Regions from separate parts of the Rhodococcus sp. H29-C3 genome, predicted to be linked through region 1. Evidence: riboswitches for the same ligand, from Rfam matches in the RefSeq annotation. Region 1 holds a riboswitch; each other region holds the start of a gene.
The links. Region 1 has a riboswitch for cobalamin ahead of QMK32_RS13990 (magnesium chelatase subunit D family protein). Riboswitches for the same ligand answer to the same signal wherever they lie in the genome.
Positions count from the first base shown of each region.

Region 1 (3,274 bases):
TCGGTGCGCTCACACGCCAACTTCTGAACTACCTCTCCGGGGCCGGCGCCACCGTGCACTTCGGAAACGACGTGCGCAACATCTCGAAGCAGTCGGACGGAACGTGGGACGTCAAGGTGGCAAACCTTCGCACCGGATCCAAAAAGACGGTCAACGCCAAGTTCGTGTTCGTCGGCGCGGGTGGCGGTGCTTTGCATCTGCTCCAGAAGTCGGGCATCAGCGAGATCAAGGGCTTCGGAGGGTTCCCGGTCAGCGGTGAGTGGCTGCGCTGCACCAACCCCGAGCTCATCGAGCGGCACTCGGCCAAGGTGTACGGCAAGGCCTCGGTCGGTGCGCCCCCGATGTCGGTGCCACACCTCGATACACGTGTCATCGGGGGCAAGCCCGGTTTGCTCTTCGGTCCGTACGCAGGATGGTCGCCGAAGTTCCTCAAGGAAGGAAAGCTGACCGATCTACCTTCGTCGGTCAAGCCGGGGAACTTGATGTCGATGCTCGGCGTGGGCGTCACCGAGCTCGGACTCGTGAAGTACCTACTGAGCGAACTGTCGCAGTCGCAGGCCGATCGCGTGGAAACGCTTCGCGAGTTCGCACCCAAGGTTCTCGACAAGGACTGGGAGATCGTCACCGCCGGGCAGCGAGTCCAGGTGATTCGAAAGAAGGGCCGCGGCGGAGTTCTCGAGTTCGGCACCGCGGTGATCAACGCTGCAGACGGGACGATCGCGGGACTGCTCGGTGCATCGCCTGGTGCTTCCACTGCGGTACCGGCGATGCTCGATGTGTTGCAGCGATGCTTCGGAGACCGCTACGAGGCATGGCAGCCCAAGCTCAAGGAGATAGTGCCTTCGCTCGGAGTCAAGTTGGCCGAGGATCGTTCACTGTTCCGCGAGATTTTCGACTGGACCTCGCGTGCGCTCGAGCTGGACGAGTCCTCCCAACTCGCACAGCGCACCGGCCTGTGATAGCAACAGGCCTATGACTACGCAAGCTGCTGCCCTCAAGCGCTCCTGGGCTTTGGACCTGTCCAACAAGACCTTGTACGACCTGTTGAAGCTGCGTGTCGAGGTTTTCGTCGTCGAGCAGGCGTGCGCCTACCCCGAACTCGACGGTCGAGACCTGCTCACCGAGACGAGGCATTTCTGGCTCGAACGTGACGGCGAAGTGGTGTGCACACTGCGTCTGCTCGAGGAGCACGACGACGGCGAGAAGGCCTTCCGCATCGGGCGGCTGTGCACGCAGCGGTCGGCGCGGGGGCAGGGGCACACCACGCGCATCCTGCGCGCTGCACTTGCCGAGGTCGGCTCCTCTCCGTGTCGTATCAATGCACAGAGCTACCTGGTGGACATGTACGCGAAACACGGCTTCCTGCCCGACGGTGAGGAAGTTCTCGAAGACGGAATTCCGCATACGCCCATGCGTCGTGGCGGCGGAACCCCCTGGGGCGAGGCGTCGGGCGGCAGTAACGTCGAACGACGGTAGGGTTCGACCAACGGAGCTGATGCGGGGAAGTCCTGTGTGATTCAGGCGCGGTCCCGCCACTGTGTACGAGTAGGCCGATTGTCGGCAGCCTCGTGAGCCAGATCACCGCACAGCATCGAAACTACTTTGTCCACTTCTTCGGTGGGCATCGAAAGTCCTCGGCGCGGAAACCGAGGAATGAAGGGGATCGAAAGTGCAGCAGGCCGTTGGATCTTCAGAACCCGGTTATCCGTTCAGCGCGATAGTCGGCCAAGACCAGCTTCGATTGTCGTTGATCCTGTGTGCGGTGCACCCAGGAATCGGTGGTGTTCTCGTCCGCGGTGAAAAGGGGACGGCGAAGTCCACTGTCGTACGTGCACTCGCGACGCTGCTTCCGGACATCGAGGACGATGGCGTGACACGGCCGGCCCGACTGGTAGAGCTTCCGGTCGGCGCGACCGAGGACCGCGTGGTCGGATCGCTCGATCTGGAGAAGGTGCTTCGAGACGGAGAACGTGCATTTCAGCCGGGACTGTTGGCCGCCGCTCATCGGGGTGTGCTGTACGTCGACGAGGTGAATCTTCTGCATGATCACCTGGTCGACGTTCTGCTCGACGCGGCTGCGATGGGGCGCGTCCATATCGAACGCGACGGGGTTTCACATTCCCATCCCGCGCAATTCGTCCTCGTGGGAACCATGAATCCTGAAGAGGGCGAACTTCGACCACAGTTGTTGGATCGCTTCGGGCTCGCCGTAGAGGTCGCTGCCTCACGTGACGTCGACATCCGAATGGACGTCGTACGACGTCGGCTGAACTACGAGCGCGACCCCCGTGCGTTTGCTGCTCACTACGCCGACGAGGACGCGGACATCGCCGCACACATCGTCGCGGCTCGAGTCGTACTCGATCAGGTGGAGCTCGACGACACCGAACTTCGTCGAATTGCTGCGTTGTGTGCATCGTTCGACGTCGACGGGATGCGAGCGGACCTCGTAGTGGCAAGAACCGCGTCGGCACACGCGGCATGGCGAGGTTCCCCGAAGGTCGAGGAGTCGGACGTGCGGGTCGCTGCGGAATTGGCATTGCCCCATCGGCGCAGGCGTGACCCGTTCGACGAGCCGGGTATCGACGAGAGTGCACTCGACGATGCCATGCGCGATGCTGCAGAACAGGCAGACTCCGCACAGGCAGACTCCCCGAAATCGGATTCCGGCCAGGAGTCCGACGATCCAACCGATCCCGATCCAACCGTTTCAGGACCGGACCCGGATGACGACGGGGGCGGTGCACCGACACCGGACCAGGCGGATCCACCGTCCGGCAACGGATCTCGTGACCGAGATGCCGCAACGCCCGGATCGCAGTTTCGCGCGCGGTTGATGGAAGTTCCCGGCGTCGGCGAGGGAGCACCCGGGCGTCGCTCCCGGTCGCGTGCTGCGCAGGGGCGGGTCGTGCGCCCGACCACCGAGCGTGGCAAGGGACTTCACCTCATCGGGACATTGTTCGCGGCAGCCGAGGATCAAGTCGCGCGCGGACGAACATCCGGAAAGTTCCGACTCGAGCCTGCGGACCTACGCGGGGCGATTCGTGAAGGTCGAGAAGGCAACCTCATCGTGTTCGTTGTCGACGCATCTGGATCGATGGCCGCCCGCGATCGGTTGTCCGCCGTGACTGGAGCAGTGCTGTCGCTACTGCGCGATGCATACCAGCGGCGCGACAAGGTTGCGGTGATCACTGTTCGAGGGTGTGAAGCCGAGTTGGTTCTTCCGCCGACGTCGAGCGTCGACGTCGCAGTCACACGCTTGCGCAGAATGAAG
Region 1 covers NZ_JASITC010000005.1:209,467-212,740, forward strand. Annotated here, with positions in the region: gene mqo (malate dehydrogenase (quinone)) at 1-959, shown strand, start outside; gene QMK32_RS13985 (GNAT family N-acetyltransferase) at 973-1,476, shown strand; adenosylcobalamin-variant (AdoCbl-variant) riboswitch at 1,490-1,592, shown strand; gene QMK32_RS13990 (magnesium chelatase subunit D family protein) at 1,670-3,274, shown strand, end outside.

Region 2 (3,274 bases), on a different contig from region 1:
CCCGCGCGGCGTTCGGTGACAGCGGCTGCGAGTGCATCGAGTTGCGCCGCTGTGGTGTCCCAGTCCAGGCAGGCATCGGTGATCGACTGACCGTAGGTCAATTCGTTCGCATGACCGAGCGTCAGGTCCTGCCGCCCAGCTTCGATGAAGCTCTCCAACATGAGACCGACGATCCCGTGCTCGCCTGCTGAGAGCCGTGCCGACACGTCCGTCACGACATCGACCTGCTTGTTGTGGTCTTTTCGGCTGTTGCCGTGGCTCGCGTCGATCACCAACCGCTCGGGAAGATTCGACTTCCGGAGCCGCGCGATGGTGTCGGCGACAGTCTCTGCGTCGTAGTTCGGACCGTCGGTGCCGCCGCGCAGGATCACATGGCAGTCAGGATTCCCGACGGTTCTGATCAACGCGGAATGACCGTCGAGGTCCGTTCCGGGGAAGACATGGCTCGACGCCGCTGCCCGAGTTCCGTCGACCGCGACCTGAACATCGCCTTCGGTCGAATTCTTGATTCCGACGGGCATCGACAACGCGCTGCACAGTTGACGGTGCACCTGACTGGCTGCGGTTCGTGCGCCGATGGCACCGTAGCTGACCAGGTCCGCAATGTACTGAGGGGTGATGGGGTCGAGGAATTCGCATCCGACCGGAAGACCGAGACTCGAGATGTCGACGAGCAACTGACGGCCCACACGGAGGCCTTCGTTGATGTCGAAACTGCCGTCGAGATGCGGGTCGTTGATCAGGCCCTTCCAGCCGAGAGTGGTCCGCGGCTTTTCGAAGTACACGCGCATGACGATGTGCAGGCGATCATCGAGTTCGGCCGCCTTCGCGGCCAATCTCCGGGCGTAGTCCATCGCCGCGATGGTGTCGTGCACCGAGCATGGTCCGACGACGACGATCAGCCGGTCGTCACGTCCGTCGAGAATGTCGATGACGCCGTCGCGCCCGCGTCGAACCACGGCCGCCACGGCGTCGTCCGCGGCATGCTCACGCCGAACGGTCCGCGGCGACAGAAGCGGACTGATACTGATCGTCCGTCGGTCGTCCAAAGCCGAGTCGTCGAGAGCTGGATCGCTGGTATTGATGTCGATGGTCATGAAGGAAGATCCTGTTCCCAGACCGACTCGTTCACGGTGAATCCACGCGCACTTCGAGCCGGTCTGATTCCGGCTCGTGGGGTGGGGTGTCAGCGCATGGTGTCGCTGGCTGACCCACCCGGGGCCGGCCTGCTAAACCAAAAATACGTGCGCGTCATGGGTTCGAGAGTAGCAGCTCTTTCTCCGGAGGCAGCCGAGCGCCTATGCTCATGCATGCAGTCGGTTCGCCCGCGGCCAAGAGGAGCCCCGAAGTCCGCAAGGGCGACGCAAGAGGGAACCCGGTGAGAATCCGGGATTGTCCCGCAGCGGTATGCAGGAACGACCGCCGTCTATCAAGCACTGGAGAAGCCTCTCTGGGAAGCGACGGCCACTAGGAGCGATCTCGAGCTTTCTTAGGAAGATCGCGCGCCTGCGAGTCCGAATACCTGCCTTCTGTGCTGCGCACGCCGTGCGTAGCGGTTCACCGCCCCGTGGAGTGGGCGAGTAGACCTGAAGTCTCGTCTTGGGCTCAGGCGTACTCGCGCGCACGGTGGTGTTCCACCCATCACGCCATGTATCTGGAGACACACGAAGTGACATTCGAATTCACTGCGACAGTTCTCGGTTCACCCCGAATCGGCCCGAAGCGCGAACTGAAGAAGGCTGTCGAGTCCTACTGGGCCGGAAAGATCGATGCCGCCGCACTCGGCGCTGTCGCCAAGCAGTTACGCGAGGACGACTGGCTTTCGCTGAAGTCCGCGGGGCTCGACTCCGTGCCGATCAACACCTTTTCCTATTACGACCAGGTGCTCGACACCGCGGTCCTCCTCGGTGCGCTGCCCGAACGGGTAAGCGCCATCGAGGACGATCTCGATCGGTATTTCGCCGCCGCGCGTGGCAACGACACCGTGCAGCACTTGGAAATGACCAAGTGGTTCGACACCAACTATCACTACCTCGTACCCGAGATTGCACCGAGCACAACGTTCGCTCTCCACCCGGAGAAGATTCTCGGCGAGCTGAACGAGGCTCGCGCACTGGATATTCCGGCCCGCCCGGTGATCGTCGGTCCAGTCACATTTCTGCTGCTCTCGAAATCGGTCGGCGGTGACGCTCGGCTGCTGGACCGCCTCGACGAAATCCTCCCGCTGTACGCGGATCTGTTGACACAGCTGTCCGACGCGGGTGCCGAATGGGTCCAGATCGACGAGCCTGCTCTGGTCGCGGATCGAACCGAAGCCGAACTCGCCGCCGCCGGACGCGCCTACGACTACCTCAGCGCCGTCGAGAGAAGGCCGGCAATACTGGTGGCGTCGTACTTCGGGTACCTCGGTGACGCGTTGCCAATACTGGCCTCGACCGGCATCGAGGGGTTGTCGGTCGATCTCACGGGCCCGGGAACCGTCGAGCAGGTCGCTGCGGTGCCCGCTCTGGCGAGCAAGCTTCTTGTGGCAGGCATCGTCGACGGCCGCAATGTCTGGCGGACCGATCTGGACCGGGCCCTGGCCACGCTGGCGAGCCTGTTGGGCAGCGCTGGCGCGCTCGCCGTGTCGAGTTCCTGCTCGCTACTTCATGTTCCGTACACGCTCGACGCCGAGACCCAGATCGTGGATCCACTGCGGTCGTGGCTGGCGTTCGGCGCAGAAAAGGTCGAGGAGGTGACCGTGCTCGCGCGTGCACTTCGCGAGGGAACCGATTGCGTTGCAACCGAACTCGCTGCGGCACGCGTCGCTGCGGAATCCCGTCGCACCGACCCCCGAGTGCACGACAATGCGGTTCGCACGCGACTCGAGAATGGTGTGAGAGTCGATCGCAGTCCCGCTGCCGAGCGTCGGGTGGCCCAGACTGCTCGACTCGACCTCCCACCGCTCCCGACGACGACCATCGGTTCGTACCCGCAGACAACGCAGATCCGTCTCGCCAGGGCCGAATTACGCAAGGGCGAGATCGACGATGCCGAGTACGTGTCTCGCATGCACGCCGAGATCGCCGATGTCATTGCACTGCAGGAGAAGTTGGGCCTCGATGTTCTCGTACATGGCGAGCCGGAGCGCAACGATATGGTGCAGTACTTCGCGGAGCAGTTGCACGGCTTCGCAGCCACGGCCAATGGCTGGGTTCAGTCCTACGGTTCACGATGCGTGCGTCCTCCCATTCTGTTCGGTGATGTGAGCCGGGCCGGTGCAATGACCGTCGAC
Region 2 covers NZ_JASITC010000003.1:227,414-230,687, reverse strand. Annotated here, with positions in the region: gene QMK32_RS08320 (3-deoxy-7-phosphoheptulonate synthase) at 1-1,097, opposite strand, end outside; gene QMK32_RS08325 (alpha-ketoglutarate-dependent dioxygenase AlkB) at 1-19, shown strand, start outside; cobalamin riboswitch at 1,301-1,544, shown strand; gene metE (5-methyltetrahydropteroyltriglutamate--homocysteine S-methyltransferase) at 1,670-3,274, shown strand, end outside.
Region 2: another riboswitch for cobalamin. It lies ahead of metE (5-methyltetrahydropteroyltriglutamate--homocysteine S-methyltransferase); the one in region 1 lies ahead of QMK32_RS13990 (magnesium chelatase subunit D family protein).

Region 3 (3,274 bases), on a different contig from region 1:
CCCCGACGAAGGCCGCCGCTGGAATGGTGAAGACCCCGATCGCACCCGCTCCGATACCGAGCGCCATCACAACCACGACACCGAAGCCCGCTCCCGAGGACACTCCCAGCAGATACGGATCAGCAAGCGGGTTACGTGTGACGGCCTGTGCGACACCGCCCGCGATCGCAAGGGAGGCACCGACGACCGCGGCAGTCAACGACCGCGGAAGACGGGAGTCGAGGACGATCACTGCGCGGGCCTCGGTCCACCAGGATTCGAACGCTCCCGGCATCACCTTGTGCATCACGATCGCCCAGACGTCGCCGACGGGAATCCGCACCGACCCGAAGGATGCTGCCGCTGCGACCGCAGCCAGAAGACCGAAGATCAGCAGTACAAGAACCACTACGAGCGGAAAGCGTGAACGTCGATTCGACGTGGATCCGACAGGCGCAGTTCGAGTTTCGACGGCGGTTGTCATCAGTCCTGGAACCGGTCCGGATGCAGTGCGCGTGCGATGGTGTCCACGCTCGTCACCAGTCGTGGGCTCTCGAAGAAGTCGTCGAGCGGTACGACGATGAAGTTGTCGCGTTGGACGGCGGGGGTCGTCGCCATGATCGGTTGACTTTTCAGGAAGTCGATCTTGCCCTGTGCGGAGGTGTCGCCGTAGTCGAGGACGACGATCGCCTGTGGTGCGCGTTCGCCGATGATCTCCCACGTCGTGTCCAGGTAGGGCCGCTCGCCTTCGGGGAAGATGTTCTCCGCCCCTGCGTAGTCTGCGATGATTTGCCCTACGCCGACGCCCCCGATGGTCATGGGGACGTCTTCACCGGAGTCGTAGAATAACGTCGGGGTCGGAGCAACACCGGTCAATTTCTCACCCACTGCATCCAGGCCTGCCACGACACCGTCGGCGACGTCCTTCGCGGCATCCTCGGCTCCCAGAATCTCACCGAGTTGGGAATAATCGTTTTCGAGCATCCCGATGTCGGGGAATCCCGATCCGCAATACTCGGAGAACAGGAACGTCGCGACGCCGACATCGGTGAATGACTCTCGGGAGCGGCCCTCCTTGTCGTTGAATGCGCTGCGCATGCCTCCCACGACGAGGTCGGGGTCGAGATCGAGGATCTGTTCTTTCGTCGGGTATTCGTCGGCGAGGCCGGCGATTCGTTCGAATGCAGCTGCCGTCTCCGCAGTCGGGGTGGCGTTCTGGTAGCCCATCCCGACGATCCGATCCGCGACACCCATCTCGATGAGCACCTCGGTGACGTGATCGTTCATGGAAATGATGCGTTGTGAAGGGGCATCGAACTGCTGGGTGAGGTCGCAATTGGAGATGGTGACAGGCTCGTCGAACGCGGCCCCGGCCGAGGTGGCGTCTATCGAGTCGCCACGCGAACAGCCCGCGAAGAGCAGCGCTGCCGCGGAACCGACCGCGACAATTCGGACGATGGAGGGAGTAGATGGTGACATATGAACCTCACTAGGAGCTCAGAGCCACGAAATTGAGAGTCGACGCGCAGCAACAATCAACCACGCGCAGGACTGCCGATTCGTAGACCACGACGAATAGGTGTCGCACACACAGCCGCTGGGTAATCGGACTTGCCATCTCCACGAGAGGAGACAGCCCACCGTTGCGGGTCAGCGCCGGATTTCGACCGGCTTCCCCCTACGACTGGCTTGCTAAGTGCTTCGTCCAGCAGTATGCACGAGAGGTTTCGGCAGCGGTCGAGCGCGCCCACCGATACCCACACATGTAGTCAGCGGATACGTCGCGCCCGAACCGCAGGTGCCGAAGAATGCGGCAGCAGTCTGCTGATGTCCTCGGGCATCAAAATTTCGAGGGTCGCCGACGCGTCGAACCGGTAGGGCTGCGTCATGACCACACCGGACAGCTGCTTGCGCAGACGCGACATTTCGGCCCTGACGGTGATCGCCCTTCCGCCGTCTCCGAACAGATCCGCCGCCATCTGTGCCGCGGTCCGCCCCTCCCGATGGACTGCCAGCAGGTAGAGGATCTCTGCGTGACGCGGCGTCGGCTCGTGTATCCACTCCCCGACCTCGCTGCGGATCTCTAGCCGAGTGTGCTGCGGATGGCGTAGATCGATGCAGATCGTAGTGGCACCGGCCGTCTCGGACACCGATGCGCTCTCCGCCACCCCTGTCGGCCGGACGAGCCAACCACCGGGCAACGGCTCGACTTCACACACACCGAGCGTCGGCATCCAGAATCGTCCCGTGGCCAGATCCTCGGGCAGCAGAACTCGAGTGCGCAACGCGACGGACGAGGTCGCCGCTACCCACCCGTTGGCGTCGACCGCCAGTGCGGGGGAATGCAACCGGGCGAGCATGGGGGCCGCGACAGAGCGCAGCAGATCCAAATTCTGCCGATGATGCTCGCGCAGTTGGGATTCAGCAAGACGGGCAATGGCATCCACGAGCGCGAGTGTGGTCGGATGCACGCTACTCGCAGGCCCACTGACATCGACCGCACCGATCACCTGACCGGTCCGCGGGTCCTTGATCGGCGCACCCGCACACGTCCATGGATGATGGCTTCGCACATAGTGTTCCGCCGAAAAAATCTGCACTGCTCGGCGCGAAACCAACGCAGTCCCGATCGCATTGGTACCGACCGAGTCCTCGGCCCAGCTGGCACCCTCGACGAATCCGAGTCCGTCGGCGCGATCGAGCACTGCCGTAGATCCACTGCGCCACAACACCCGCCCGTGACGGTCGGCCACAACGAGAATGTTGTTTCCGTCCTGAACGACCGATTCCAGCCCTCGAGCCAGATCGTCGAGGACGTCGAACAGACCCGAATCACGACGGCTCAGCTCGAGATCGGAAACGTCTACAAGTGAGGGTGAGATGGATTTTTGTTCGGGATCGATACCGAGGGTCTGCAACCGCCGCCACGAATCACCGATCACCTCGCGTGGCCGGGCTGGCCCCCTACCGCCCGCCATCGTCGCGTCGTAGACGGCCGTCAGTATCTGCGCGTAGCGGCGCGGATCCTCGCCTGCCGCCAGCGCAGGCTCGGGACCTGTCGACTGAGTCATTGCCGACAATTGTGCGCCAGCTCACATAGCGATGCAGAGGTGGGGTCAGTTCGCTCGCGTCGACAGCGCCTTGCGGGCACTGCGGGGCGCTCCGCGTTTGGGGAACAGAGCGCGTGACACCTCACGAGCGGCGTCCACGACCAAAGGTGCCACTCGCTCGAGTTGCGCATTCCGCGTCTCTCCACACAGCGCGATACCACCGGCCGGGCCTTCGTAACCACGAA
Region 3 covers NZ_JASITC010000001.1:655,548-658,821, forward strand. Annotated here, with positions in the region: gene QMK32_RS03245 (FecCD family ABC transporter permease) at 1-463, opposite strand, end outside; gene QMK32_RS03250 (ABC transporter substrate-binding protein) at 463-1,458, opposite strand; cobalamin riboswitch at 1,559-1,704, opposite strand; gene QMK32_RS03255 (GAF domain-containing protein) at 1,749-3,050, opposite strand; gene QMK32_RS03260 (IclR family transcriptional regulator) at 3,096-3,274, opposite strand, start outside.
Region 3: another riboswitch for cobalamin. It lies ahead of QMK32_RS03250 (ABC transporter substrate-binding protein); the one in region 1 lies ahead of QMK32_RS13990 (magnesium chelatase subunit D family protein).